3 regions of the Psychrobacter sp. 78a-MNA-CIBAN-0178 genome follow, and region 2 is predicted to be linked to each of the others. Evidence: predicted binding sites of a transcription regulator. Region 2 holds the regulator's gene; each other region holds the start of a gene.
The links. The regulator PhoB, encoded in region 2, activates phosphate uptake and scavenging genes when phosphate is short. The targets are predictions, from matches to a motif close to TGTCATNAANCTGTCATAA.
Positions count from the first base shown of each region.

Region 1: pstS (phosphate ABC transporter substrate-binding protein PstS) is a predicted target of PhoB. The motif match lies at 5,311-5,329, and genes of this name have one in related genera.
Region 3: AAEY80_RS08220 (porin) is a predicted target of PhoB. The motif match lies at 4,017-4,035, and genes of this name have one in related genera.

Region 1 is NZ_JBEOOZ010000006.1:121,966-134,316, reverse strand. Features, by position in the region: gene phoU (phosphate signaling complex protein PhoU) at 1-649, opposite strand, end outside; gene pstB (phosphate ABC transporter ATP-binding protein PstB) at 923-1,855, opposite strand; gene pstA (phosphate ABC transporter permease PstA) at 1,912-2,820, opposite strand; gene pstC (phosphate ABC transporter permease subunit PstC) at 2,910-3,863, opposite strand; gene pstS (phosphate ABC transporter substrate-binding protein PstS) at 4,072-5,238, opposite strand; TPP riboswitch at 5,529-5,653, shown strand; gene thiC (phosphomethylpyrimidine synthase ThiC) at 5,902-7,890, shown strand; gene AAEY80_RS06100 (hypothetical protein) at 7,955-9,091, opposite strand; gene AAEY80_RS06095 (hypothetical protein) at 9,098-10,165, opposite strand; gene AAEY80_RS06090 (fructose bisphosphate aldolase) at 10,291-11,181, opposite strand; gene AAEY80_RS06085 (DMT family transporter) at 11,363-12,211, opposite strand.
Region 2 is NZ_JBEOOZ010000034.1:24-6,674, reverse strand. Features, by position in the region: gene AAEY80_RS13130 (M23 family metallopeptidase) at 1-103, shown strand, start outside; gene phoR (phosphate regulon sensor histidine kinase PhoR) at 100-1,209, opposite strand; gene phoB (phosphate regulon transcriptional regulator PhoB) at 1,273-1,977, opposite strand; gene dtd (D-aminoacyl-tRNA deacylase) at 2,142-2,594, opposite strand; gene asd (archaetidylserine decarboxylase) at 2,723-3,565, shown strand; gene AAEY80_RS13105 (DUF1287 domain-containing protein) at 3,713-4,318, opposite strand; gene AAEY80_RS13100 (HD domain-containing protein) at 4,506-5,150, opposite strand; gene AAEY80_RS13095 (MFS transporter) at 5,389-6,309, shown strand; gene AAEY80_RS13090 (hypothetical protein) at 6,386-6,637, shown strand.
Region 3 is NZ_JBEOOZ010000011.1:44,086-56,436, forward strand. Features, by position in the region: gene AAEY80_RS08210 (malate synthase G) at 30-2,234, shown strand; gene AAEY80_RS08215 (porin) at 2,761-3,870, shown strand; gene AAEY80_RS08220 (porin) at 4,068-5,255, shown strand; gene pyrG (CTP synthase) at 5,486-7,120, shown strand; gene kdsA (3-deoxy-8-phosphooctulonate synthase) at 7,538-8,413, shown strand; gene AAEY80_RS08235 (hypothetical protein) at 8,441-8,695, shown strand; gene AAEY80_RS08240 (heavy-metal-associated domain-containing protein) at 8,968-9,192, shown strand; gene AAEY80_RS08245 (heavy metal translocating P-type ATPase) at 9,502-11,862, shown strand; gene eno (phosphopyruvate hydratase) at 12,185-12,351, shown strand, end outside.

The DNA.
Region 1 (12,351 bases), on a different contig from region 2:
CGCTAATATAATTGATAACCAGCTCTGCCACGTTTTGCGCATGATCACCGATACGCTCAAGCGCGCGCAGTACCCACATGATATTCATGACTTTTGAGACGTAGCGCGAGTCTTCCATAATGTAGGTCATCAAGGCGCGAATGGCCGACTGATACTCATCATTGACCACTTTGTCGTTACGCATGACTTCAAAGGCTTGCTCAGCATTCGACTGACTAAAAGCTTCTAGCGCATTGTGTACCATTAACCGAACTTGGTTGCTCAGATGCTGCACTTCCGCATAGCCATATTCAGTCTTACCTTGCGCGATAATTTTGATTGCCATCTGGGCAATTTTTACTGCTTCATCACCGATACGCTCCAAATCGACCACACCCTTGCTAATAGCCATGACCAAACGCAAATCACTAGCAGCGGGCTGACGCTTGGCAACCAGCAATAAAATATGTTCGTCCAAATCGACTTCCATGCGATTGATGTCAAAATCCATATCAATCACTTCTTGTGCCAGCGTCTGGTTTTTATCGGTCAACGCATGGATGGCCTTGGCGACCTGATTGGCCGCGCTGTCACCCATATGCAGAAACAGTCGAATCGCTTCATCAAGATCTTGGTCAAAACTTTTGGAGATATGCTTGTCATTTTGCATAGAACGTATTCCCTGAAATCTAGGTTTTGATGACACCGTATGCCTATTAAATCGCACATGATTTGAGTGCTCAAACCCGAGCTGCCGATATACTTCGGTCAATGCTAAAAACTTCGAATGATTGCTCACAATAAGTACTCATCCTGTTTGCTTGTTATCAGCGTCTTGTTATCAGCGTCTTATTATTAGTGCAGCTTATCTATAGTTAAAATATCCTAAAAACGCGACAATATTGCTGACTCTAAGCGTCGCCCACCTTAATCATCAATGCGCTTAGCCATAACGACCGGTAATATAATCTTCTGTGGCTTTTTGCGCCGGTTTGGTAAATATCTGATCCGTCTCGCCCATCTCAATCATATCGCCCAAATACATATAGACCGTATAGTCCGATACCCTTGCCGCTTGCTGCATGTTATGCGTGACGATAGCGATGGTGTAGTCGTTTTTTAAATCTTCAATCAGGTCTTCGATTGCACCCGTTGAGATAGGATCCAATGCAGAGGTTGGCTCATCAAGCAACAGCACTTCAGGCTTGGTAGCAACACTACGGGCGATACACAGTCGTTGCTGCTGTCCGCCTGATAAAGACAAGCCTGACGCTTTTAGCTTGTCTTTTACTTCTGGCCACAATGCCGATTTTTTTAGCGCCCATTCCACGCGATTATCCAGCTCAGCTTTGCTTAACTTTTCATAAAGTCGCACACCAAAGGCGACGTTATCGTATATCGACATTGGGAATGGCGTTGGCTTTTGAAAGACCATACCGACCTGCGCGCGTAGCAGGTTAACATCGACGTCTTTACCTAAGATATTTTTGCCATCAAGGTTGATACTGCCTTCTGCGTGCATGCCCGGATACAAATCATACATACGGTTAAAAGTACGCAGCAGCGTTGATTTACCACACCCTGAAGGCCCAATAAACGCCGTCACCTTTTTATCCGGAATATCGATGTCGATGTTTTTAAGGGCTTTAAAATCCCCATAATAAAAACTTAAATCTCGAACTTCTAGCTTTGCTGGCGGCATATTCTGCGGAATATCATGCAGGGTTTGCTTATTAAAGCTTGCCACATTTGGCTGAGCCATTTGTGCACTGGTCGATAAAGGGTTGGTTAATAGATTGTCTTCAGTGATATGAGACTTTTTAACCGCCGTTTTTTTAGGCGCTTTATTGATGACATCATTCATAATAGTATCCAACCTGACTTGATATAAATTTAAGTAAAAACCGACGAGGCCTGATTTTTTGGTAGCTGTTATTTACTGTGACCCCGATTGCCAATAAACCGTGCCAAAACATTCAATATCAATACCGACAAGGTAATCAGTAAGGCCGCCGACCATGCCAAGGTATGCCAGTTGTCATAGGGACTCATCGCAAACTGATAAATGGTGTTGGGCAAATTAGCAATAGGTTTACCCATATCGGTACTGAAGTATTGATTATTCAACGCAGTGAATAATAATGGTGCAGTCTCACCGGTAATTCTGGCAAAGGCTAACAATACGCCTGTGGTCAATCCCGCTTTGGCCGCTTTAATCGTAACTTTGGTCACCAGTTGCCACTTTGGTGTACCCAATGCATAGGCCGCTTCACGAATACTATTAGGCACTAAGTTAAGCATGTTTTCTGTGGTGCGTACGACCACAGGGATGACGATTAATGCCAACGCCAACGCGCCTGCCCAACCAGAAAAATTATTGCCTTTGACCATCAGCGCATAAATAAAGAGACCAATCACAATCGAGGGTGCTGATAGCAAAATATCATTTAAAAATCGGGTGACTTTGCCCAGCATACTGCCTTGAGAAAATTCTGATAAATAAATACCGGTCATCAGGCCAATGGGCGCACCGATAAACAGTCCTGAAAATGCCAACATGATTGAGCCGACAATGGCATTGCGTAGACCACCTGCGCTCATCGGTGGTGGGGTATCAGCCGTAAATACTGGCAACTGTACCAATCCTTGAAAACCTTCAACGAACAGGGTCAGTAAAATCCATAATAGCCAAAATAAGCCAAACGCCATCGCCGACAACGCAAAGCCTAGACCAAGCTTATTCAGACGACGACGCTTGTTATAAAGGCTTTTGTTATAACGTGCCTCAAAGCTTGTCTTTACCGGTAATGCGCTAGTAGCATTGATAGCAGGGTTAGGCATAACATTCGTTTCCCATATCTTTTTAGATAGCCTTTTTAGATAATCTTTTTAGACAACATTAATCTCTATCGTGCTGATACAACGTTGGCTTAGCGATTGCCTGCTTTATGATCCATGCGCATGAGCATAAGCTTCGCTATGGACAACACTATAAAAGTAATCACAAATAATATTAAGCCCAGATGCAGCAACGATGCCAGATGTAGCTCACTAGAGGCTTCGGCAAATTCATTGGCCAGCGCTGAGGTAATCGTAACCCCAGAGGTAAACAGGCTTGGACTGATATTAAAGGCATTACCAATCAAGAAAGTCACCGCCATGGTCTCGCCCAATGCGCGGCCCAGTCCTAAAATAACACCACCAACCACACCAGCTTTGGTATACGGCAAAATAATCTTGAACATGACTTCCCAAGTCGTCGCACCCATGCCATAAGCGGATTCTTTTAATAAGTCTGGCACGACGGAAAAAACATCGCGCATGGTGGCAGCGATAAAGGGAATAATCATGATGGCAAGCACCAAGGACGCTGTGAACATACCCAGTCCCATCGGTGCGCCTTCAAACAGTTTACCGATAATCGGTAAAGGGCCGACGTGTTCAATAAACCATGGTTGGATGTGATCGCCAAAAAACGGCGCGAAGACGAACAAGCCCCACATACCATAAATGATAGAGGGGATACCAGCCAATAACTCAATGGCGATACCAAGTGGTTTTTTTAGAAAAGCAGGACACATTTCGGTCAAAAATATGGCAATGCCAAAGCTCACTGGCACGGCTATCAGAATGGCGATAAATGAGGTCACTAAGGTGCCATAGATGGGTGCAAGTGCACCATATTCATTGGCGACCGTATCCCAGTTATTGCTGGTATAAAAACCTAGACCAAACTCTTGAATACTTGGCCAAGCCCCGACAATTAACGACACTAAAATACCACCTAGAGACATCAATACCAGTATGGCAAATGCTTTGGTGGAGTTAACGAATAAAGCATCGTAACGTTTTTGTTTAGCCAGTTGGGACCTTAAGTCTGTCATAAGTGTCTCAGCATTCAATAGGATAAGATTAAAAAATGAGTGTGTTTATCAGGTTTTATCACAACAAACTCAGCAGATATAAGTATCAGAAGCTATAAATATCATTGGCTTTGCGATTAAATTCGCTGTGATAAAACCTTTCAAACAACTACCGGAGAATAGTTGTTTGAAAGGGTAATTCGATCGTTATTAAATAATGACTATCGAATTACTGAGCAGGTTTATAGACAGGCTGTCCATCGCTACCTTTTACGTCGTTCCATTTTGCTTTGAACAAGGCCACTGCCGTGTCAGAGAATGGTACATAGTCTAGTGCCATGGCATCATCATCACCTTGGCTATAAGCCCAGTCAAAGAAGTTCAACACGCCAGCAACTTGCTGAGGATTCTCTGGTTGCTTATGGACTAAGATAAAGGTGGCAGCAGCGATAGGCCATGCTTGGTCAGTCTCAGAGTTGGTGATGACTTTATAAAAGCCTTCTTGCTGTGACCAATCAATATCACCTGCCGCAGCAAAGGTCTCAGCTGATGGTTGCACGATGTTGCCAGCTGCATTTTTCAATGCCGTATGTGACATTTTGTTTTGCTTAGCGTAAGCATACTCAACATAGCCGATAGAGTTTTTCATACGGTTGACGTAGCTTGAAACCCCTTCGTTACCTTTACCGCCTGCACCAGTCGCAGAGGTCGGCCATTTGACTGTTTTATCAACACCAACCGTGTCTTTCCAATCTGGTGAGACTTTGGCCAGATAGTCCGTAAAGTTAAAAGTCGTACCTGAACCGTCTGAGCGGAATACCGTCGTGATTGCCGCATCTGGCAAAGTCAGATCTGGGTTCATGGCTTTGATAGCTGGGTCATTCCATTTACTGATTTTGCCCAAATAGATATCTGCTAAGGTTGTACCGTCTAGCTTCAATGCGCCCGGCTCTATACCATCGATGTTGACGATTGGCACGACGCCACCAATAACGGTTGGAAACTGAATAAGGCCAGACTCTTCAAGCTCTTCAGGCGTCATCGGTGCATCAGAAGCACCAAAGTCAACGGTTTTTGATTGAATTTGTTTGATACCACCAGATGAGCCAATCGATTGATAGTTGACTTGGCCACCAGTGGCAGCGTTATAGTCGTATGACCATTTGGCATAGATAGGCTGCGGGAATGATGCACCTGCACCCGTGATATTCATGGCGATATTTTCAGCAGATTTAAAACCTGTGGTAGCAGAAGAGGCTGTTTGAGAGGTGGTTTCAGCCGTGGTAACAGCGCTACTGCTAGTATCAGCAGTGGGCTCTGCCGTGTCGGTTGATTTATTACATGCCGTGAGCATTAATGTACAACTAACGGCTACTGCTAATAACGAATAACGCATGTAAGGCTCCTAAAGTTTGACAACGATATGAAAAAGGTTTGTTTGTGACATGCGTGCTATCTTGTCAAATCTTTATGACAGTTTGATGACAACCTTTTTAATATTTCAGTCGTGTTAAAAAAGTCTCATTTGAGGACCTGACAGTCAATTAATTTGAGTCACGTTGTTGGGCGATATTAGCCAGCTGCGTTTATAAAGCCATAAAATATAGAGTTGAAACGAGATACGTATAGCCAAATATCATTAGCCGCGCGCGCAGAATTTTGCTAGTATGAAGGGGATTTACAACACTGACAGACTCGGGGTGCGGTGTATTACGAGCTTATTTCATAAGCCTTTTGATACATTCGCTGAGAGATCACCCGCTGAACCTGATGCGGTTAGTACCGACGCAGGGAAGTCTCAAGCCTATGTTATATAAGTACAAAGGGCGCGCAGAAATGCCTTTTTATTATCGCCACTATCTACTAGCATTGTTATGCGGATATAGCGCTTTAATAATCAGTCGCGTCCATCAATCAGCTAAAGATCACTGACTACGTTTAGGTTTGATAGCGCTAGCAGGTTTGTTTTACGATTGAATTTGTCCGTATCATATAGGCCAATCCCCGCAGCTACTGGCGGTGTTGCTTTTATTCAAAAACCAACACGCTAGGACAGCATATGACTACTTCAGATTTACAAACAGCCCAAACCCACATCCCAGCTACTGACGCCCCTCTTACTGCCAATGCTAGTCAAACAACTGACAGTAAAGCGGATAAAAAAGCCGATGCCCTCAAAACCCCTGCTCACCGTACCGCCAATGATGCCCGCTTTGAAGAAGACGCGCGCGACCTACACCGTGTCCTTCCCGCTTCTAGAAAAGTCTATATCGAGGGCTCACGTCCTGACATTCAAGTACCGATGCGCGAAATCACCCTTGACCCTACTCCGATACAAGGCGTGCCTGAAACCGATTGGGAACAAAACCCACCTTTTTATGTTTATGACACTTCTGGCGTTTACACCGATCCTAATGTCGAGATCGATTTGACGAAAGGCTTACCAAAGCTACGCGAAGGCTGGATTGCTGAGCGCGGTGATACCGAACAATTGAACGGATTGTCGAGCTCTTACGGACTGGCGCGCGCCCGCGATATCAGTACCGCCAATCTTAGATTCGCCCATATCGACAAACCACGCCGTGCATTAGCAGGAAAGAACGTCACGCAAATGTACTATGCCCGTCGCGGCATTATTACGCCTGAAATGGAATACATCGCCATTCGTGAAACGCAAAAGCAGCACGAACTGACCGATATGCGCCAACATGATGGCGAGAACTTTGGTGCCAACACGCCAACTATTATTACCCCTGAATTTGTGCGCAGCGAAGTAGCCGCTGGCCGCGCCATTATCCCCAACAACATCAATCACCCTGAGTCCGAGCCAATGATTATCGGCCGTAACTTCTTGGTGAAAATTAATGCCAATATCGGCAACTCAGCGCTCGGCTCATCTATCGACGAAGAAGTGTCAAAAATGACGTGGGCGACGCGCTGGGGCGCGGACAACATCATGGATTTATCTACGGGCAATCATATTCACGAAACCCGCGAATGGCTGATTCGTAACTCGCCCGTGCCGATTGGTACCGTCCCTATTTATCAAGCCTTAGAGAAAGTCGATGGCGTGGCAGAAGACCTCACGTGGGAGATATTCCGCGATACGCTCATCGAGCAAGCCGAACAAGGCGTTGATTACTTCACCATTCACGCCGGCGTACTACTGCGCTACGTGCCGCTGACGGCCAACCGCCTAACAGGTATCGTCTCGCGTGGTGGCTCTATCATGGCGCAGTGGTGCATGTTTCATAATAAAGAGAGCTTTTTATACACGCATTTTGAAGATATATGCGAGATTATGAAACAGTATGATGTGGCATTTAGTTTAGGCGATGGCTTACGTCCGGGCTGCTTGCAAGATGCCAACGACGAAGCACAATTTGGTGAGCTGCGTACCCTTGGCGAGTTGACCCAAGTGGCTTGGAAGCATGACGTACAGGTCATGATTGAAGGTCCCGGTCACGTAGCAATGAACCGTATTAAAGAAAATATGGATTTGCAGCTTGAGGTTTGTGCCGACGCGCCATTTTATACACTAGGACCTCTAACTACTGATATCGCACCCGGTTATGACCATATCACGAGCGCCATTGGTGCTGCTATGATCGGCTGGTTTGGCACCGCAATGCTGTGCTATGTGACGCCAAAAGAGCATTTAGGTCTGCCTAATAAAAAAGATGTTAAAGACGGTATCATCACCTATAAAATCGCAGCCCACGCGGCTGATTTGGCTAAAGGTCATCCCGGTGCGCAGGCACGTGATAATGCGTTATCTAAAGCACGATTTGAATTCCGCTGGGACGACCAGTTCAATCTGGCGCTCGACCCAGATACCGCCCGTGAGTTCCATGATGAAACCTTGCCTAAAGACGCGCATAAGACGGCGCACTTTTGCTCGATGTGTGGACCTAAATTTTGCTCGATGAAAATCACTCAAAACGTGCGGGATTATGCAGCAGGACTGGATAAAGATGCCGCTAATAAAAAATCAACTCCGAAATCGGATGATTCAATCAATGTAGGTCATGTTATTAAAGAGGTGTAGTGCTTTACTTACTGAAAACTGGCTAACTTAAAAAGCTTGAATCCATCCACTGGGTTCAAGCTTTTTAGGTACTTACTTGTGAGGGTTGTAAAAAAACCCGTTTCAAATAAGAATCGCATAACTTCATAATGATTAAATAAACAAGCAAAATCAGTGGATAGCCAAAGATAATAATAAAAATAGTATAACCATGATACCTGCTGGCATGCTCGCCCAGTAACCAATCTATAAGATAAATCTTATAGAAAACTATCATCAATACGATAAATGGAACTATCAGAATCCCTAACCATGTGACCATCCATGCTATTTTAAGACTTTTCTTCCGGCTCCAATACATAAGTCCATAGTGAGCACCCCCTAACAAACATATTAAAAACAACAGAAGTATTAATGAGTCTAAATTAATTAACCACTGTGCTAGAGGCATTGGTTGTGGTTGATAAGATATCTCAAGAACATCTTGAGGCAGATGATCAAAGACCCACTTCGAATCTGCTTTTATCATCCCACTTAAAGGTTCGCCAAGATTAGTCTTCAAGTATTTCGATTCATCAGCAATCTTTAGAGTAACGGTCAGGTCACCAAAGCTTTTCCAAGTTTTGGCAGGTTTTAATGAATAGCTATAGATATATTGATTGGTCCAATCACTACGGTTTACTGTAGGATAGGCAGAATATTTAACATTAATGACATGATTGCCTTCGCTTAAGTTTATCTCAAAGTATTTAGCGTCATTATGGAACTGTACGGCCGTATCCGTTTCTGGATCATGATAAGCGGGCAATGATTTTGAATGACTTTTATAATCATAATTGATAAGTACTGGTACCGCTTGCCCATCGACTTCGACTATAAAGCTTTTGTCTGCATCATTACCTATGCTATCGAACACCTCAAAAACCAAAGGTATTCGATCGCCTTTTTTAGCGCTATAAATTTCGTAAGTGACATCATAGTCAGCTTGATTAAAACCTTCAGCAATATTGATATCTATGTTTTCAGACAATATATCGATATCTTTGCTTGAATATGCCGTACTGGCATTAGTACCGTCGATAATGGGAGACGCCATATTGGCATAGCTAAACATACTGTGGCTTAATAAAAGCAATCCTAAAATGGTCCTACGCATTAATATTCTCTCAAATGGCTCGTCAGCTAGCTGTTCGCGAATCACAAAGCTATTTACAGCCTTCAACTATAATTACTTTACTGTTTTAGTAACCGTCTGTTTAACCATCATAAAAACCACAAAACTAATTATCAAATAAATAGGTGTTATTACTATATAGCCTAACGGCAAAACCCATATAAAGAACAAATCGCGACTTTCTCCTGTTGCGCCTTGACCAATGATCATATCTGTCACCAGTAGATAGAGGTAATAAATTATCAGGCTAAGCAGAGGCACTAGAAAACCACCCACCAGCATGACTGTCCAAAGGGTTTCGGGCTGGGCTTGCTGTCTACGTTTCATCATACGTAAATGCAGTCCACCCAATACAAATAGCGCGAAACTTATAGTTATGAATGGCGAAACAGCCGTCAAAACTTTTGCCACAGGATTCAGAGGTGCTTGAATAATAAAATCAATCTCTTTCGCAAGATTATCGTTGAAATGCCATTGGTTATTAGAAGGTAAAGTATTCTTCGTGCCATCGATATCCATACTGATATAGTCTAAACCACCATTGAAATTTAGCTTAATAAATGACCCTTTAAACTGCTTATCATCACTGACGCTCTCATTCATCGGCACTAACGAATAAGAGTAAGTGCTTATCCCAGTCCAATCACTGCCATAATAATGCGGCTGGACGTCATAAGTAGCTGTAATAGTATGCAACCCTGACGACAAATCCAGGTTGATATACTTTGAATCTGCTCTGAATTGCTCTAAACCAGTATTGGTTGGCATATAGAAATCAGATGTCTCAAGCCCGTTATTATCTTCAGTAACCGTTACGACAGGCACTGATTGACCATCGACAGTAATTTCGAACTCATTACTTTGTCCAAATTCATCGAATACTTCAAAAACCAATGGGAATTGAAGCCCTTCACGATTGTTATACAGCTTATAGCTCACTGTATAACCAGCATTATTAGCATCATCTGTAATATCGATATTAACTGTCTCTGATATAACATCGATGGCATTATTAAAATAAGCAGCGCTTGCCCAAGTACCTGAATAGCCTACAGGCTCCATAGATTGACTAGAAACACTCCAACTTAATAAAAACAATCCTAAAGTAATAAAGCGAAACACAACCTCTCCAAAAACCATGAAAACAAACACAAGTTTAATAAATATCTACTGTGAATGCCATTAAAAAAATCCCAGCAAACCTAAAGTCAGCTGGGATTCAAAATCAATTATAAAGGTTGAAGGCTTTAAACCTTCGACGCCTCATAGATTTCTTCGATTGAGTTATTAATCGTTTCAGAAAATGCTTCATCACTTTGCTGCTTACTCAACCCTTCAGTAAAGGCACGGGAGAAACTGGCAATCATACCTGGGTTTTGCTTAAGCTTAGCACACGCAGCACTACGGCTGTAACCGCCCGACAATGCCACAACTTTTAGCACTTTTGGGTGATCAACCAGCTCTTGGTAAAAGCCTTCTTTCTCTGGCAAGGTCAGTTTCAGCATTACTTGATGACCATCGTCTAAAAAATCAAGATTGTGCAAAAGACTGGTTTTAAGTATCAGCTCACAGTCATGTTTTTTAGCGCTGTCAATATTCACTTCTGGCTCGACAATAGGCATGAAGCCTTTTGAAAGAATCTGCTTGGCCACATCAAACTGCTGCTGTACGACCAGCTCGATACCATCGACATTGGGCTCATAAATCACTGAGCGCATCTTAGTACCAAATACCGGATAGTTTTTGGCCTTGTCCAATAGTGCATCTAAATCAGGTATCGGGCGCATGACTTGCACACCATTCATTTGCTCAGCCAGACCTTTATCAACCTTAAGGAACGGTACGATGTTTTTGTCTTCCCACAGATAGTTGGCCGTCGACTTACCCTCAACCTCACGCTCCATGGTATCTTCGAATAGAATTGCCCCAAGCACGCGCTCGCTATCAAAGGTTTCACAAGTGATGATACGGGCTCGCATCTCATGTACGAGATCGAACATGGTGTCATCATTGTCATAATCGTCGCTGCTCACGCCATAATTTTCGAGTGCTTTTGGCGTACTGCCTCCACTTTGGTCAAGCGCCGCGATGAAGCCTGAACCATTTTTTATGCGTTGTAATTGCTTTTCGTATTCCATTGGGCGTGCATCCTATTTTTATTCGTTGAGGTCAAATGTCTCAAAGCAAAGCGCTTTTTGTCAGCTTATATCAGTCTTACTATTTTTAGATAACCTTATCATAGGATGCCCGGCATGCCTATATCTGATAAGTTAACAATTTTATAAATCGCAACGATATGGATGAATTTAGGCTAAACGGTTATGCTAAAAACAGTACTGCCACACAACCAACCGCCAATAATAGCCCTATTATATTAATGCGATTGAGCCGCTCTTTAAATACGCCAACACCTATCATAGTTGCCACTGCGATGACACCCACATTCATACCAGTAAACACAATGCTTGGTGACTCAGACAATACTTGATGTGCCCGTACATAAGCGTAAATATTACCCATATTCAGCGCACCCAGCAGTACTCCTGCCATGAGTGCATTGCCCTGCCAGCGCACCCGCGTGATCAGCAAATAAATAAACAGTAACAGCCCTGCCAGCCCAAAACTGACAAATAACGTCAGTGGAAAGGCAGACCCTTGCTTGGCCACTTGCTTGAATAGAATATCGATAATGCCGTAGCCTGCCCAGACGCCAAGTAACCAAAGCGGCGTTTGGCGAGCTTGTTTAGTTATGCCGCCCGCTTGAGGACGATACACCAAAGCACCTAGTGCCAAAAAGCCTAATACCAAACCAAATATACGCGTACCTGTCAGTACCTCACCGAATAATAAAAAGGCAGCAACGATAGGAATAATCAATGATAAACGCTGAGCGGCATCGGTTGCCACCATACCAACCGCAGCAATCGCGCGCCCAAGAATGATAAACACCGCAGGCAGTAGCACGCCAAGCGCTATGATAATCCCCCACGCGCTTCCTAACAGACTAAGTCCGCTGATGTCTGGCTTCAATAAAAACCATGTCAATAAAAAAGCCACTGGATAACCAGCGACGATAGTCTGGCGAATATCGATATCTCGTTGACGTAATGTTTTCAAGAGTACTGAAACGGCGACACTGCATAGTACCGCGATGGTTAAATACAGCATGAACGTCTACCTTTTAAGTCGCAGTTTTATGTGTTTATTATTTATCCAAGGCGTGTCCTCATTTTTAAAATGGAGATAAAAATGAGATGAATGACAGCCAAATAGAAAATAAGCACTAGAATGTAACAAAATATTTTTTA
Region 2 (6,651 bases):
TGGCGACAGCGGTAATGCCAAAGGCACGCCGACCCACGTGCATTATGGTATTTATATCAATGGCAGCGCGGTTAACCCCTACCCACTTCTACAAAAAAATTAGGAGGTATGGGCAGAACGCACATACGCGGCTGGAAATACTGCACTAAAGGTCGAGCCTTTGCCTTCTACCGACTCTATCGTTAATTGCGCCTCATGTTGATATAAAACGTGCTTCACAATAGCCAAGCCTAAGCCCGTACCACCGCTAGCACGGCTACGTCCACTATCGATGCGATAAAAGCGTTCCGTCAAGCGCTCGATATGTTGGGGCGCAATACCGAGACCATCATCTTCAACAGCAAAGCGGCAGCCTTCCGCTGTTTTTGTCCAGCTGATAGCTATATTGCCACCCTTTGGCGTGTATTTGATGGCATTAATGACCAAATTGGATAAGGCACTCGTTAAGTACATCTGTGATCCGTATAACCCATCGTAAGTGTCTATCTGCAAATGAATAGTATGATTATATTCTTGGTTATACGCTTGCGCATCATCATAGATATGCGTCAGTAACTTGGTCATATCAATGTCATTAAGCTCGTGCGTCTCTTCGATTTCGATACGAGACAACAGCAGTAAGTCATTTACAATCCGATTCATACGGGCAGTCTGCTGAGTCATTAGCTCAAAGCCACGTCGCCACTGCGGTGGCATATCTTCCTGCTCGGAAAAATTTTCTAAATATCCCATCAACACAGTCAATGGCGTGCGCAGCTCATGCGAGACATTGGCGACAAAATCACGACGCATTTCCTCCAAATGCTGCAAGCGGGTCACATCATAAATGATCAGTAATTTTTCATCATCGAAAGGCGTAAGCTCACACTTTAGATAACGTTTAGGGTCTCGCCATGACACCATGTGCACACCATCGCTCGGTGGGGTGATAGCCTGATAGTACTGGCGAAATTCTGGTATGGTGATAAAGTCAAAAATACTCTGACCTTTATCAGTTGCCTGCAATAACAACAAGTCTTCCGCTGCCTGATTCCACCATTCCAAACCATCTTCATCATTGAGCAAAATAACCGCATCCCGTAACGCTCGTAAGGCGCTGCGGATTTTTTTAAGTTGATCCGTTGTATTGTGCTGGGCAACTTGCGCTTGCTCACCCTGTTGCTCATTTTCTATCGGCATCATAGGCATTATCGGTGTTGTCATCGTCATTTATCATCCCTACCACTAGATACTGTGTTTCTTTACGCTTACCAAGACATTTTCTGCGGCTGATTAAATGGATTCAATCAAGCTAGAAAACCGATACCCAGTACCGCGTACCGTTTGTATCAGCGTAGCACAATCATAAGGCTGCAGTAATTTACGTAAGCGCCGAATATGTACATCAATCGTCCGGTCTTCAATATAGACATTGCCGCCCCAAACCTGATCTAGCAGCTGTGTCCGCGTATAAGCACGCTCTGGATGACTCATAAAAAATGCCAACAATCGATACTCTGTCGGACCGATATCGATGAGCTGACCCGCTGCCGTCACGCGCTGGCTTTTAGGATCTAAGCTAAGCTTGCCGATTTCGATAGGCTTATCAGCGCTGAGTGCACTACTACGACGTAGCACCGCCTTGATTCTTGAGATTAGCTCACGTGTTGAAAAAGGCTTGGTCATATAGTCATCAGCCCCAGCATCGAGCCCATGAACCTTACTGTCTTCTTCACTTTTGGCAGTCAGCATAATGACCGGTATCTCGGCGAGCGAATCGTCGTTTTTGAGCATCCGGCAAAAATCAATGCCGCTTTTTTCACCGTTCAGCATCCAATCTAATAGTATCAGCGCCGGACGGTGATCAACCACTTGCTGATGCGCCTCTGCTACGTCCGCAGCGTGCAGGCTATCAAAGCCAGCCATCTCTAAGGTCATCGCAATCATTTCACGAATCGCAGGCTCATCCTCAACGATCAAAATTTGCTCATTATACATACGGCAGCCTTGTTATTAGATTTTAAGATTCAAAAATTTAGCGCACCAAAACTCAAATTAGGAAAATTAACATAAAGAAATTAAGATACAAAAAAGGCAATACACAGTCACCAGTTTCTACTTATTAAACGGGTTAATTATGACAGCTTCATGACAACGGCTTTCTAGACTTCTAATAAAAAGTTTAGTGGCCCATCATTGACGCTTGCCACTTGCATATCAGCACCAAATTGACCAGTGGCAACATTGTGATGCTGAGTTTTAGCATAAGTAATCATTTGCTCAAACAACATTTGAGCAGCATTAGGTGCCATCGCGCCACCAAAATCAGGGCGACGACCCTTGTCTGTTTTTGCCATCAAGGTAAATTGCGACACCAATAATAGCCCGCCACCGACCTGTTGCACATTTTTATCCAGTTTACCGACCTTGGCAGGATCGTCATGATTTTCAAATATGCGATAGGTCAGAATTTTATCAATCATGCGCTGGGCAGTTTGCAGGCTATCATCATGCCCCAAGCCAATATACGCCAACACCCCATGCTCGATGGCACCGATATTTTGTGCATCGACGCTGACACTGGCACAGTGAACCCGTTGTATAAGCGCTTTCATTTAGAGCCTTTTTTATTTATAAATGTCTGACAGATTATGGTCATACAATACTCTGCTGTCCATGATAAAATACCGCCATTGATTTGCTTATTAATTATTACATCAAACCCTATCTTGGTAGCCCGATTATGAATTTATTTACTACCCTTCAACAATTTGTCCCGCAGCAGCAGCTGAGTAAAGTCGCTGGGCGTCTAGCCGCCAGCCGTCATCCGTATGTCAAACGTGCCTTTATTCGTAGTTTTGCCAAGGCTTACGGCGTCAGCTTAGGTGAGTATGAGCGTCAGAGCTTTAATGCTTATGAGAGTTTTAATGACTTCTTTACCCGTGAGCTCAAAAAAAACGCCCGTATCATCGATAGCAGCGTAAACGGTATTGTCAGTCCTGCCGATGGTATCATCTCGCAGCTAGGACAGATTGAAGACCATAAATTGCTGCAAGCCAAAGGTCGTCATTATGACGTTGGTCAATTACTGGCCAATAGCGAAGATGGCAGCTATTTCGCTGATGGTAGCTTTGCGACCGTGTATCTAGCGCCCAGCAATTATCACCGCGTTCATATGCCTTTTGATGGTACCTTGACCAAGACCCGCTATGTACCGGGTACGCTGTTTTCGGTCAATAATACCACAGCCGCTAACGTGCCTGATTTGTTTGCCCGTAATGAGCGCTTGGTCTGTTTATTTGATACAAAATATGGCAAAGCGGCCGTGGTAATGGTTGGCGCTATGATTGTCGCTGGTATCGAAACCGTCGCTACCGGAAAAATCAGCCGCACTGAGGACATCCAAGAAGCAGATCACGACATGAGCTTTGAGAAAGGCGATGAGCTTGGACGCTTTTATTTAGGTTCAACGGCGATTGTCGTCTTACCAAAAGCCGCAAAAGCGGATTGGCAGGACAGCATGAAAGCCAATAGCGTGGTAAAAATGGGACAGCTATTGGGTGAGGCAAAAACTCAGCAAGCTTAGTTTTTAAGAAAATCATAGTACTAAAAAGCCCAGTTAAACGTAGATGATGACGTTTAACTGGGCTTTTTAATGGCTGTTAGTTTGTACTACTTCTATTTTGTATTGCCTATTTTTACTACTTTGGGCTACCCTGTGCAAAGGCCTTTATCAATATCGAAAGTGTTTGTGTATAGGATAAGCATAAAGGATGTTTTCTTCTTGCGTACCACGGCCAATATTATGAATAATCAGCGGCGCACCATCAGCAGCTGCTTTGTCTGAGACGATACCTATATGCGGCAAACCGCCGTTTGGCAAGCGCCACGTTACAATATCTCCGGCTTTAAAGCTGTCTTTATCAGTCGTAGATAACGTTTTTCCATGACGCGCAAAAAACGTTTCAAGATTGGGCACACGTCGATGATCGATATTTTTGTCCGTTGACTTCAAGCCCCAAGTCTTTGGATAGGCGGACCAATTTCCTTTCATATCATGATTGACCAACTGCTGCAAATCCACATTTTGCAAACGATAAGCACGGACAATCACATCGGTACAGACACCGGTCTCTATTGCTACATCGCCACGCGGAAACTCCAATTTACGATAAGTAGGATCATAACTCACCGTAACACCGATCTGTTTTTTGGCATCGTGCGCCAATTTATCACCATCACTGATAGGAGCAAGCGCTTGCGCCATTTGCGCTAGTCCCAGCATGCTGACAAAGGCTAGAGATTTACACAATGTTTTATAGTTTTTAAATAAGCGCATGTAGCCTCTCTGTTATTATTGATACTATTCAATATAAAGGTTTTAGACAGCGTCAACCATGGTGAGTCAGTAAAAAGGTGACGCTGTTAAATGACAATACTATTGAATGACAAAGCTATTAAATGACCACACTATTAAATAAAAAGGCTATTAAATAAAAAGGCTAGCTGTCAAATCTGCTATCAATTTACTTATCAATCAGCCATCCTTGCTTAGTCGCATATTCAATCTGTTTTGCTATCCAATCATGGATACTCGGAAAGCTGTCTTTAATAAAGCCATGCGCGCCAGCAACTTGCGAGCGTGTAACGTTAGCATCAATCCAAGTTTTTCCATTGGTATTTATATTAAGCAAAAATGGTAACAAGCGATCAACTACTCTTAGCAGTTGGGTTTCTTTACTATCACCTGTTTCCTGCTCTTCCCAAATCTCACTTAAATCAGCAATCCCATTTCCACGCTCATTTTGCAATCTAACAATTCCCGCACGTTCTTCAACATGCGCATCAACTCGCGTATCGGCGTATAAAAAAGTATCGCCGGCATCAATCTCGCCTAAATCATGTATTAGTGCCATCTTGAGCAATTTCTCATGATTGACATCCAGCTCAAACAAATCAGCGATTGACCAACACGCCATCGCCAAATGCCAAGAATGCTCGGCAGAGTTTTCTAAACGGGTCGTACCCGTCACATAGCTGCGCCGATTAACACGTTTAAGCGCATCAAGCTCTAATAAAAAATGGGTCACGTCATCAATACCGATGTTGGAGGGAATCTTCGGGTTGGGTACTGGGGTCTGCTTGGTTGATAATATGGCGTTTTCTGACATGGCTTTCTCTCATTTAAACGGTGAATGGTTAACGCTGTATCCGAATCTAATCTTTACGCAAAAGTAATTATTGTAGTCGACATTTTGCGCGTACTGCTAACCATCTAAATTTTTGCAGGGGTAATAATAGCAAGTGTCTTAATTTTTTATTGTTTAAGATTCAACTAATGCTCATAATAAGTCAGCAGGCAGATTGTAAAACAATTTATAAGAACCTGCACCAGACAAGGATATGTCGATGCCACCCACCACTGACGCTGCAACGCGTGCCACTTTACCACTTGCTACGGCACCACCTTTTAAGAAAAAACCGCCTAATAAATGGCTTATTATCGCAGGATTCTCTCTTTTACTTGGGGTCAATCAGTTTTTATGGCTGACCTTTGCGACCATCGTAATTAGCACCGAGGCACATTTCGGCGTTAATGAGTTTTTCGCCAATTTATTAACTTTGATGTTCCCTATCGTTTTTGTGTTGCTTGCCATCCATTCAGGCAAGGTGCTCGATAACATTGGCTATAAAAAAATCGTAAGCATAGCCGCGCTGCTTATGCTGATAGGCTCAATCATACGCTGGTTGGGCGCTGATCATTATTGGCTAGTATTTGCAGGGCAATTGCTTATCGCCATCGCTCAGCCGTATATTACCAATGCCATTAATCAGGTGACCTCGGATTGGTTTGATAAATCGCAAATCGCCACCGTAACGGGCGTGATTATGGGCGGGATGTTTTTGGCGACTGCCCTTGGTGCTTTTGCCCCTGCCCCATTAATCGAGGCGTTTGGCTTCTCTGGCATGCTACTTATCAATGTTATTATTACGGCGGTGGCAGTAGTAGGCTTTTTATTAGTGGTCGTTGAAAAACCCAAACAACAAGATAGCGCTATCTCACTGCACGAAATCGAATCGCTATTAAAAAATAAGCGCCTATGGTTTATCTCATTAGCGGTGTTTATTGCGATGGGTTATTTTAATGGGCTGAGTAACTGGATTGCACCTATTCTTGCGCCCCGCGGCATTGATGAAGCGACGGCGGGCATCATTACTGCCATGCTGATCGTCGGCGGTATTTTAGGCGCGCTACTGATTCCGCTATTATCTGACTATCTACAAAAACGGCGCATTTTTTTTAATATTGGCAACGCTAATTGGTGCTAGCGCCACCTATCCCTTGTTATATTTAACGACAGGAACCACAACATTATTGCTGAGCTTTATATTAGGATTTTTCTTGTTGGCAGGTTATCCATTACTGATTGCCGCTGCTGAAGACACCGTACATGCGTCACAAGCCGCCAAAGCAGTTGCCATGCTGATGATGATGGGCAATCTCGGTGGCGTTATGATGGTGTTGCTGATGCAGAGCGTGAAAGGATTGACAGGCAGTTGGATGCCGACTGGCTGGGTACTGATTATTGCCGTCGCTTTAGCCACTTTTTTAGTCTTCCTAGATTCAAATAAGAAGTGCAACGTTTTAAAAGAATGAGTTGAAGAGTAAGA
Region 3 (12,351 bases), on a different contig from region 2:
ACACCTCACGAACAGATAAGGATAACAATATGAGCCAGTCTTCTAACGCCAATCGTATTCAAAAAGGCATTCTTGCCATCGACCAGCAATTGTATGACTTTATTGAAAACGAAGTGCTGCCGAAAGTCGGTGTTGATTCAGACAGCTATTGGTCAGGTTTTGAAAAGGTCATCAAAGAGTTTACCCCGCGTAACAAAGCGCTGCTAGAAACTCGTGACAAGATTCAAGCGCAGATTGACCAATGGCATCTGGACAACCCTGCCAAAGATGGCGAAATTGATTACCCCGCGTATAAAACATTCTTGCAAGAAATTGGCTATCTGTTACCAGAAGGTGATGATTTCAAAGTCAGTACTCAAAACGTCGATGACGAGATTGCCCATATTGCAGGTCCACAGCTGGTCGTACCAGTCCGTAATGCTCGCTACGCATTGAACGCCACCAACGCGCGTTGGGGCAGTTTATATGATGCATTATATGGTACTGACGTCATCAGTGACGAAAATGGCCAACAAGCAACAGGTGGTTATAACCCAACGCGCGGTGCTGCTGTTGTTGCTTATGCCAAAGCATTTCTAGACGAACATTTTGCCTTAGCATCAGGGTCATATAACGATGTGACCGGCTTTAAAGTGGTCGATGGCAAACTTGAAATTGTTCAAGGTGATAATAGCACTGAGCTAAAAGACGCCGCGAAATTTGTTGGTTTCGTTGGTGAAGCAGAGCAGCCTACTGGTATTTTGCTCAAGAATAACGGCCTGCATGCTGAGATTCAAATCGATGGCAATCATCCAGTGGGCAAAGATGATCCAGCAAGTATTAAAGATGTACTATTAGAATCAGCGATTACGGCAATTCAAGATTGCGAAGATTCAATCGCTGCTGTCGATGCAGAAGAAAAAGTAGAAGTGTATCGTAACTGGCTTGGTCTAATGAATGGTGACTTGCAAGAAACCTTTGAAAAAGGTGGCAAGACCCGTACGCGTAAACAAAACCCAGACCGTGAATATATCAGACCAGATGGCAGCACGCTTATCCTGCCAGGCCGTTCACTACTATTGATTCGTAACGTTGGTCACTTGATGCAAAACCCAGCCATCTTGGTCGACTTGGGTAATGGGCAAGAGCAAATCTTTGAAGGTCTGATGGATGGCTTAATCACGCCGCTATTGTCTTTAAATGATTTGAAAGGTAAAACTGCGCTATCGAACTCACGCAAAGGCTCGATGTATATCGTTAAGCCAAAAATGCATGGCCCTGAAGAGGTCAAAATGGCCAATGATTTGTTCAACGCTTCAGAAGATCTATTGGGTCTAGAGCGCAATACTCTAAAAATCGGCATCATGGACGAAGAACGTCGCATGACGGTCAACTTAAAAGAAGCCATTCGCCAAGCAAAAGAGCGCGTCATCTTTATCAATACCGGCTTCTTAGATCGTACTGGTGATGAGATGCATACCAGTATGAACGCTGGGCCTTTTGTACCTAAGGGTGAAATGAAGTCGCAAGCATGGCAACCAGCCTACGAGCAGTGGAACGTCGATATCGGTCTAGAGACAGGTCTACAGGGTCATGCGCAGATTGGTAAAGGCATGTGGGCGAAGCCTGATGAGATGAAAGAGATGATGGATACCAAAGCTGCACATCCTAAATCTGGTGCCAGTACCGCATGGGTCCCCTCACCAACAGGGGCAACTTTGCACAGTATGCATTATCATCAAGTCAATGTTGCCGACGTGCAAGACAGTCTAAAATCACGCGAGCGTGCCAGTTTAGATGACATCTTGACCATTCCATTAGCGAAAAATACCAATTGGACAGAAGAAGAGAAGCAGCAAGAGCTTGAAAACAACGCTCAGGGTATCCTAGGTTACGTCGTACGTTGGGTAAACCAAGGCGTTGGTTGTTCTAAAGTACCTGACATCAATGATGTCGGTCTTATGGAGGATCGTGCGACTCTACGTATCTCAAGTCAGCATATCGCCAACTGGTTGCATCATAACGTGGTCAGCGAGCAGCAAGTGATGGATACTATGAAGCGTATGGCAAAGGTCGTCGATGAGCAAAACGCTGGCGATAACGGTTATCAGCCAATGGCAGATAACTTTGATCAGTCTTACGCCTTTAAAGCTGCCTGCGATTTGGTCTTTAAAGGTCGTGAGCAGCCAAGTGGTTACACTGAGCCATTATTGCATCAAGCGCGTTTAGACTTAAAAGCCAATACGCATTGCTAATTCCTTATTTATAAAAGCCATTTTAGGGCTACTTATCCATGGTTAAGTAGTCCTTCAATACTTAGTATTACTCAAGCATACTTAAAGCAATGTATTTCTACTTTATTTATAAAAGTTACCCCTATTTGCCAATGGCAAGTAGGGGTATTTTTTTTGTTTTTATCTGAACAATCGTTAAACCTTAGATTAAATATGGGTTTAAGGATTTTTCGTCATCAAAGACTTAAAAATATGTTGCAAATTATGTCAAAGTTGTTATGCTTATACTCTAAGTATGAGTTTGGTAACGGATGTTACGCAGTAGGACGCATAAGACTTAAGTTTACATGGCAGTTACGTTGTTTAATCCCAGTCATGTGAGTCATGGTTTTTTATCTTACTGTAATAGAACTTCGCCACACTTGTTTCTGACCAATCTCGGTAGCTAGTTACACATTATATCTTTGAGGATTTGTGACGATACCATTATGGGCGCCAGCTAATCACAGCTTGCTCATTACTACAATTGTAAAGTGGAGATACCCCCATGAAAAAACTACTTTTAGCGACAGCAATCGCCGCCCTATCTGTATCTGCAGCACAGGCAGCACCTACCGTTTATGGTAAAGTATTCGTTACTACTGATTACGTTAATGCTGAAATTGATGGTCAGAATATGGATAATAATAACAGAATTAATGAAGACAACGGTTCATTACAAGTTAATTCTAAGCTTTCACGTTTAGGCTTCAGAGGCTCTGAAGCGATAACGGCCAACACTGACGTAATTTACCAATTAGAGTACGGCGTTCAAGTTGATGATAGTGGTAGCGATAACATTGGCTTCAAAAGTCGTGATACTTATTTAGGTTTAAAAAATAAAGACTTCGGTGAATTCCGCTTTGGTCGTAACTACACAGTCATTGACTATATCAATAACGTATCAGTTAATGAAGGTTATTGGGATAATCTTGGCTCTAGTACTCTGAACAACAACGACAGCTTTGCTAATATTTTGACCCCGACCGTTGGTAACCGTATCAATAATTCAATCGTTTGGAAAGCGCCTAAATACAATGACCTACCATTAGCGCTTGCGCTGATGTATGGTGCTGATGAAGACTTTATATCTGAGAGTGATCGTGACGCAGGCTATGGTGCCTCATTGATGTTTGATCCAGGTACAGGCATTACCGCTGGTATTGCTTATGAGCAAGACATGAGTGTTAGTGGTGATATTATCCGTGGCAGTGCTAGCGTCGATTTAGGTAAATATATCGCAGCTCCTGTAAAGTTAGGCGTTCTATATCAAGAAGCTGACTATGCCGGTACTACTACTGCAACAGAGGACGGTTTAGTGGTGAGTGCTGAAATGGGTCTTTCGAATTTTGCCCGTCCAGCCTCTGTTTATATTCAGTATGACAAAACCGACAATATCAGTGGTCTTGAGAATAATGACTCAAATCAAGTCGTTGTAGGTGGCAAATATGCGTTTAAAAATAATATGATCGCTCATGCCTATGCTGGTCTAAATTCAGCGGAATTAAACAATGGTCGTTTTGGTTCGAGAGACGAAGACGGCAAGGTTAATGAAATCGACTTACGTGGTGATATTGATGTACTCGCTATCGGTGGCGGTCTAGAATACTTATTCTAATCTAAACATTAGAAACGTATTATAAAAAACTCATCCTTCGGGGTGGGTTTTTTTGTTTTGTAATCAATACTGTGTCTTGAACAACAGCGTGTCTTAAATAACAGAATCCGTAAAATTAATAATAACATTTGTGTAAACTTTGGTTTTTTCATCTTACTGTAATATTTGCTTGGTAAAGTTATGTCTAAGCAGTTCTTATGGCTCGCTATATATATGGTTTCGAAGGTATAGGACCTTGCCATTATATATCTAATGATCTTAGACCATTTATCACTCAAATCGTAAAGTGGAGATATCCTTTGAAAAAATTACTTTTAGCCACAGCCGTCGCTGCACTTTCAGTTTCTGCTGCCCATGCTGCGCCAACTGTATATGGTAAAGCATTTTTAACCTTAGATTATGTTAGTACAGACTACGATGCAGCTAACAAGACAGATGAAGATACATTTAAACTTAACTCTAATCAATCACGTATCGGTTTTAAAGGTGAAGATGATCTTACTGATACCACTAAATTAGTCTATCAATTGGAATATGGTATTGATGTTGATGACGATAGCCAACAGTTTAGATCACGTAATACTTATGTAGGCTTAGCCCACAACACTTTAGGTACTGTACTAGCGGGACGCCATGATACCCCATTGAAACTTGCACAAAACAAAGTTGACGTGTTTAATGATAGCTTATTTGATATTAAAAATGCGGGTGTTTCAGGTGAATACCGTGCTAACAATATGGTGGCCTATCAATCACCTGTTATTGTCGGTATGCCAGTGAGTTTTATGGCAGCTACCGCATTATCAGAAACTGATGCCGACGGTGATATTCTCGTTTCCGCAGCATCTGGTGCGAAGCCTGCAGTCTATCGTGATAGAAAAGTAAAAGATAACGGTTATTCTGCTTTATTAGCCTATGACAAAAATGGTGTTTATCTAGCCGGTGCTTATGACAAAGACATGGGTGCTAACAATGTAAATACTGGCGTGATTGATAATACGTGGCGTTTGGTTGCTGGTTTAGATATGGGCAAAATGAATATGGTTTCGGGCTTAACTTTAGGTGCTCTATACCAACAAAGCCAATACTACGATAATTATAGCATCGTTAACAACAACCGCGTTAACAAAGCCAGTGAAGATGAAAAATCTTGGCTAATTAGTGGTAAATATAAAGTTGGTGCAACACCTTGGGCAGTTAAAGCACAGTATGTTAATACCACTGACGAAAAAGGCGTAAAAGATGCTGATGTAAATGAAATCGCAGTTGGTGGAGAATATGCATTCAATAAAGCGACCACGGGTCATATTTATGCAGGGCAAATCAGCCGTGACAATAACAAAGATGACTTGATTGTAGGTACGGGTATTGAATACAAATTCTAATCTAAACATTAGAAAACGTATTATAAAAAACTCATCCTTCGGGGTGAGTTTTTTTGTTGTGACCTTTTTAAAGCCGCAGTGGGTTATAATAGCTACGTATTTACGATGATTACGCACTTATGACAATTAAGCGTTAAAAACTGAGTGTTTTAAAGAGTTTGCGCTTTTGCCCTATATTTTGTAGCGTATTTTTAGTAAAATCCTTCTTTACCAATTACCGACAGAGTACTATGACCAAGTTTATATTTGTAACCGGTGGGGTAGTGTCCTCACTAGGAAAAGGTATCACTGCTGCTTCTCTTGCTGCCATACTCGAAGCGCGCGGTGTGAACGTGACCATGACTAAGATGGATCCGTATATTAACGTCGATCCAGGTACGATGAGTCCGTTTCAGCATGGTGAAGTCTTCGTTACTGAAGATGGGGCGGAGACGGATTTAGATTTGGGTTATTATGAGCGTTTTTTACGTCATTCTAAGATGAGTAAGAGTAATAACTTTACCAGTGGTCGCATCTATCAGAATGTACTGAATAAAGAGCGCCGCGGTGAATATCTAGGCGGTACTGTACAGGTTATTCCACATATTACTGATGAAATCAAAAACAAAATCCTTGCCAGTGGCGAAGGGTATGATATCGCTATTATCGAAATTGGCGGTACGGTTGGTGATATCGAATCACTTCCGTTTATGGAAGCCGTACGTCAGATGCAAGTAGAGCTTGGCCGTAATAGAGCCATGCTAATGCATCTTACTTTAGTACCGTATATTGCTAGTGCGGGTGAGACCAAAACCAAACCTACCCAGCATTCAGTAAAAGAGCTGCGATCTATTGGCCTACAGCCTGATATCTTAATCTGCCGCTCTGACCATCATATCTCACAAGACAACCGTCGCAAAATTGCGCTATTTACTAACGTTGAAGAGCGTGCGGTCATTATGTGTGAAGATGCACAAAGTATCTATCAGATACCGCGTACCCTTTATGAGCAAGATCTTGATGATTTGATTTGTGAGCGCTTTGGTTTGGATGTACCTGAAGCCGATTTGAGCGATTGGGACAAAGTCGTTGAAGCCCAGCTCAATCCTGAATCCACTGTTACCGTGGCAATGGTCGGCAAATATGTCGAGCTGCCTGATGCTTATAAATCGATTAATGAAGCATTATTGCACGCGGGTATCACTCACAAGGCAGATGTGAAGATTGATTATATCGATGCCGAACGTTTAGAGGATGACGATAGCTTGTTGGCGCAGCTTAATAATGCCGATGCTATCTTGGTGCCAGGCGGCTTTGGTGAGCGCGGTACTATGGGTAAAATGAAAGCAATTACTTATGCTCGCGAAAACAATGTGCCATATTTAGGTATTTGTCTAGGTATGCAGTTGGCCGTCATCGAATACGCGCGTAATGTGATGAATATCGATGCCAACTCTTCTGAATTTGATCGCAAAACGGCTGAGCCAATCATTGGTCTCATCACTGAGTGGCTAGATGAGCGCGGTGAGCTACAGATTCGCAGTGATGATTCAGATCTTGGCGGCACCATGCGTTTAGGCGCACAGCAAGCTGAGCTGGTCGCTGGTAGCAAGCTGAGCCAAATCTATGGCGCTAGCAATATCACTGAGCGTCATCGCCATCGTTATGAGATGAACAACCGTTATATCGAGCCGTTAGAGCAAGCAGGCATGACGATATCGGGTTATTCTGCCAAGCAGCATTTGGTCGAGTCAGTTGAGATTAGCGAGCATCCATGGTTTATCGCGGTACAGTTCCACCCTGAATTTACCAGCTCGCCACGCGGTGGTCATCCATTGTTTAATAGCTTCGTAAAAGCTGCGAAAAATTATAGCGCAACTAAGTAATAGTTTAAGTATTACAGCTTTACCTACAATAAAAAAAGACTGATCTTCGGATTGGTCTTTTTTTTGACTGTTTATTTAGCCATTTTTTAATAGTTTTTTCTAGGGCGTGTCCTCAATTCAATTGATCATATCTAAACGGGCTAAAAATGGCTAAATTTTGCCAAACATCGTTAAATAGCTGGTTAATATCCCGATATTATCTGCGCTATTTTCCTTGTTTGACTGCAATTTATCTCATTTTTATCACCATTTTTAAAATGAGGACACGCCCTAGCAATAGCGGTTTGATTAAGTAATCTACAGTATCAGCGAGATGTAATTACGCTTGGATACTTTTATTCATTGGGCTATCGGTTACAATATGGGAGAGTAATATTAATAACAACAGTATATAACAATAATGAGGGTCACTACTTTATGGAAAATTTATTAACTGCACAATCGCATATAGAGCTTACGACGCCAAGTGGCAATACGATTAATATAGGCAACGACCAGCCATTTGTATTGTTCGGTGGCATGAATGTTTTAGAATCAAAAGAATTGGCGTTCGAGATTGCCGAGCAGTATGTCGAGATTTGCCAGCGTTTGGGTATCGGCTATGTTTTTAAAGCCAGTTTCGATAAAGCCAACCGTTCAAGTCTGCATTCATATCGCGGCCCAGGTCTAGAGAAGGGTATCGATTGGCTGGGGCAAATTAAAGAAAAGTTCCAAGTGCCGATTATTACTGATGTGCATGAGCCGTATCAAGCCGCGCCCGTCGCTGAGGTTGCGGATATTATCCAGTTGCCAGCATTTTTGTCGCGTCAAACGGATTTGGTGCATGCGATGGCGAAGACCGATGCGATTATCAATATTAAAAAAGCCCAGTTTTTAGCCCCACATGAGATGCGTCACATCGTTAACAAGTGCCTTGAAGGTGGTAACGATAAGCTCATCCTTTGTGAGCGTGGTAGTGCCTTTGGTTATAATAATTTGGTCGTTGATATGCTAGGCTTCGATACCATGAAGCAGATGGATATACCGGTATTCTTTGATGTAACCCATAGTTTGCAGCAGCCGGGCGGTCGTAGTGATAGCGCCGGTGGACGCCGTGAGCAAATCACCACCCTTGCACGTGCAGGTATGGCGACAGGTTTGGCAGGTTTGTTTTTAGAGGCGCATCCAAACCCAGAAGTGGCGAAATGCGATGGCCCGTGTGCGTTGCGAACCAGTCAGTTAGAGCCGTTTTTGCGTCAACTTAAGCAGATCGATGAGTTGGTCAAAGGTTTTGAGGTATTGGATACGCATTAATGCTATAAACGATAAGGGGATAAGATCATGGCGATTAAAGTTGCACAAGTCAGTATCGAGAATATCGATGATAATGAAGGGTTTGAGAGCGTGATGACGGCGCTAAAAAACATTACCGGTGTCACAGAGATTGAGCTACAGCCTGAAAACAGAATGGCATTTATCCATTATGATGATACCAAAACGACGGTGCATGCGTTTGTTGCAGCAATTAGCATGGTCGATTACGTGACTCAACCGTTTCCTATCGATTCCCCGCAAAACCCGCGTTATCATGATTAACGTTTAGTGAGTGACTATTTACTGCGGTATTTTTAACGCTTGATAGTTCCATAAGCCATGTTTATACAAATTTCGTTTTTATAAAAATATTTGAAGCAACAACGCTTTAATAAACTTACAACCAAATGGACTTGTTGTTGGCTTTGTTTCAGCTTATGCTAGTTGCATGCTGTATTGATAATTAAGCGCATAAAGAGCATTATCAAAACAGTTTTTGAACATTATAAAAAATTCACTAATAAAAAATCCGTTATAAGAATAAGGAGCCTCTCATGGCAAACCAAACTAGAATCATTAATATCGATGGCATGACTTGCGGTGGCTGTGTGGCAAGTGTCCATGCTGCTACTGGTGAGATTGATGGTTTAGATCTTATTACTGTTGATCTCACTGACAATCTAGCAACAGTTAGCTTCGATGATAGTAAGACCAGTGCAGAAGCTATTGCATCGGCTATCGAGGAAGCAGGCTTTGATGCCACCGTCGCTAACTCTTAAGATTTTTTTATTTATAAAAGAACCGGCTCTGATGGCTGGTTTTTTTAATGGCTAAAAAATAATGAGGCAGCAATAACTAACTGCTTTTTATGTATGTACCAATAGGTCTTGATGCGTTGAAACAATAGAAAAATTTGAATTATCGCTAATCATAACCATTTAATATTTATCCCAGTAGTTTTAGAAAACTGGTCTTCAAATACGCTTTTGCCTAAAAATTTTATCAAGTCGCTGAGTTTTTTTCGCGCAAACGAATGCCCAAATGTATAAACGCTATCATGCGCTTTAACGCAATAACGAGTTCTCTCTATGAATGACGCTACCCGTACCGCCACTGAGCAATCCTATGAAGTTGAGACTGATATTCAGTCCAATACAACGCTTGCACCGGAGCGTGCACACCTGCAGCTGGCCATTGATGGCATGACATGTCAGGCCTGTGCCTCAAGAATCGAGAAGGTACTAAACAAAAAGCCGTCGGTATACGAGGTGAGTGTGAACTTCGCTGGCGAGACCGCGAATGTCGATTATGATCCGACCCAGACGACGCCTGAGCAAGTCAAAGAATGGGTAAATAAAACTGGTTTCGTCGCCAATTTGCAGGCAGCTGATAGCTTGTTTGCCCAAACGGATAAAGATACCGCGACTCAGTACCCGTGGCGCTTGATTGGCTTGTGGTTATGTTTGCTGCCGTTTTTAGTGGGTATGGCAGGTATGCTGACAGGTTTTGGTATGGCGTGGATGCCAGCAGTTTGGATTCAATTTATCCTAGCGACGATTGTACAGTTCGGATTTGCTTTACCGTTTTATAAAAGCGCTTGGGCATCCATCAAAGGTGGTCTTGCTAATATGGATGTGCTAGTCGTCATCGGTACGGTAACCATATGGGCGTACTCGACTTATCTATGGCTGACCCATGGCGATGGCACGTTAAACAGTCTATTGCAAAGTGGTCACGCTGGTGGTCATGGGACTGGCAATAGCCCTGCTGTGTATTTTGAAGCAGGCGTCATGGTCATTGCTTTTGTGCGAACGGGTAAATATCTAGAAGAGCGCACTAAAAAGCACAGCCTTAACAGTATCGATTTATTGTTGTCCTTAACGCCTGATGAAGTTGAACAGCAACAGCCAAATGGTGATTTTCATAATGTGGCTCTTAAAGATGTGCAAATTGATGATATTTTGCGTGCCAAACAAGGCAGCCGTGTTGCAACGGATGGGGTCGTTATCGATGGTAGCGGTTGGTGTGTGGAGAGTCATTTAACGGGTGAGTCGGTACCGCTCAAAAAAGAAGTAGGCGATGGTTTATTAGCAGGAGCACTGGTCGAAAACGGCAGTTTGCTTTATCGCGTCAGTGCTAAAGGTAGCGATACCAAGCTGGGTGATATGGTACAAGCGCTCAGCGATGCACAAGGCTCAAAAGCCAATCTAGCGCGCCTTGCTGATAGAGTAACGGCTATTTTTGTCCCAGTCGTTGTTGCCATTGCTTTGATCACTTTTGGGCTGACGTGGTGGCTAACGGGTATGATTGATACCGCATTGATGCATGCAGTGTCGGTGCTGGTCATTGCTTGTCCTTGTGCCTTAGGTTTAGCCACGCCAGCGGCTATTATGGCTGGTATGGGGGTCGCCGCGCGTCATGGAGTTTGGTTCAAAGACGCGCAAAGCCTAGAAGCGGCAGGCAATATCGATACCGTGGTGCTCGATAAGACGGGCACATTAACCATGGGTAAGCCTAGTATCGTCGATCAGGTGATGGTGGATAAGTCGCTTGCCGTCGATGATGTGCTACAAATTGCTGCAAGCGTTGAGGTGCACGCTAGCCATCCTTTAGCGACGGCATTGATTAACGCGGCTAGTGAACGCAACTTACCGTTAATGACTGTCACTGATATTAGCGTCATCAAAGGTGCAGGCATACAGGCAAACATCGAAGGGTTGGGACTGGTAAAAGTTGGTAGCGCAGAGTTTGCTAATTTAACATTGCCAAAGCTGATGCCCAAGGTATGGCAAATCGCCAGTACCGTAGCCATTAGTATTAATGATGAAGCGTTGGGGGCGTTTGCCCTAGCGGACGATTTAAAAGACGATACGCCGCAAGCAATTAAGGCGCTGCAAGATGCTGGCATCAATGTCATTTTGATGAGTGGTGATAAGCAGTCGGTCGTCGACCATGTGGCAGGGCAGCTGGGTATCGAGCAGGCTTATGGCAAAATGAGCCCACGCGACAAGGCGAGCCAAATTGCCCTATTGCAAACAGCGGGTCACAAAGTAGCGATGGCAGGCGATGGCGTCAACGATGCGCCAGCGATGGCAACCGCTGATGCCAGTTTTGCCATGTTTGAAGGTACGGATGTCGCCCAACATAGTGCCTCTGCACGCTTGATGGGTGAGTCGCTGATGCATATCGATGCGGCGCAAAAAATTGCGAATGCAACACTACGCAATATCAAACAAAATCTATTCTTTGCCTTTATTTATAATTGCCTTGGTATTCCGCTTGCTGCTTTTGGTTTTTTAAATCCTATGATTGCTGCCGCGGCGATGGCGCTGAGCTCTATTTCAGTATTAATGAATGCGCTACGTTTAACACGATTTAAAACCAAGGTTGAGCTCAGTAATACGGTATCTGGCTCACACACTGATAGCGAACGTTTAACAAAAGCATAGGTGTTGCTTTACTGCCAATAATAGCGCTCATAATACGATTTGATAACGGCTGATTATTGCTGACTATATCTGGTTTTATGCGCGCAAGTTGGTGTAAGATAAGGGAAGTTTGATAAAATTTATGCTATCATGCCAAGCACTATAGCTGAGGGTTCAAGTATTAAAAATACCTTTAATTCTGCTCAAAACTTACTGATCATATAGATAAGCAAAGCTGGTTTGAGCGTATGTGCTATACGTTATTTTGCTTTATCTTTTTTGTATTCTAGTTGCCGTTATTTATCCCACAAACTTGGCATGACCAAAGGAATTAACAGACATTATGTACGCTGAAGAAACCACCAACGTCGCCGCAATTAAAGACATTCGCGCCCGTGAGATTTTAGACTCGCGCGGTAACCCAACGATTGAAGCCGATGTCATCTTAGCTGATGGCACGATTGGACGTGCTGCTGCTCCAAGTGGCGCTTCTACTGGCTCACGTGAAGC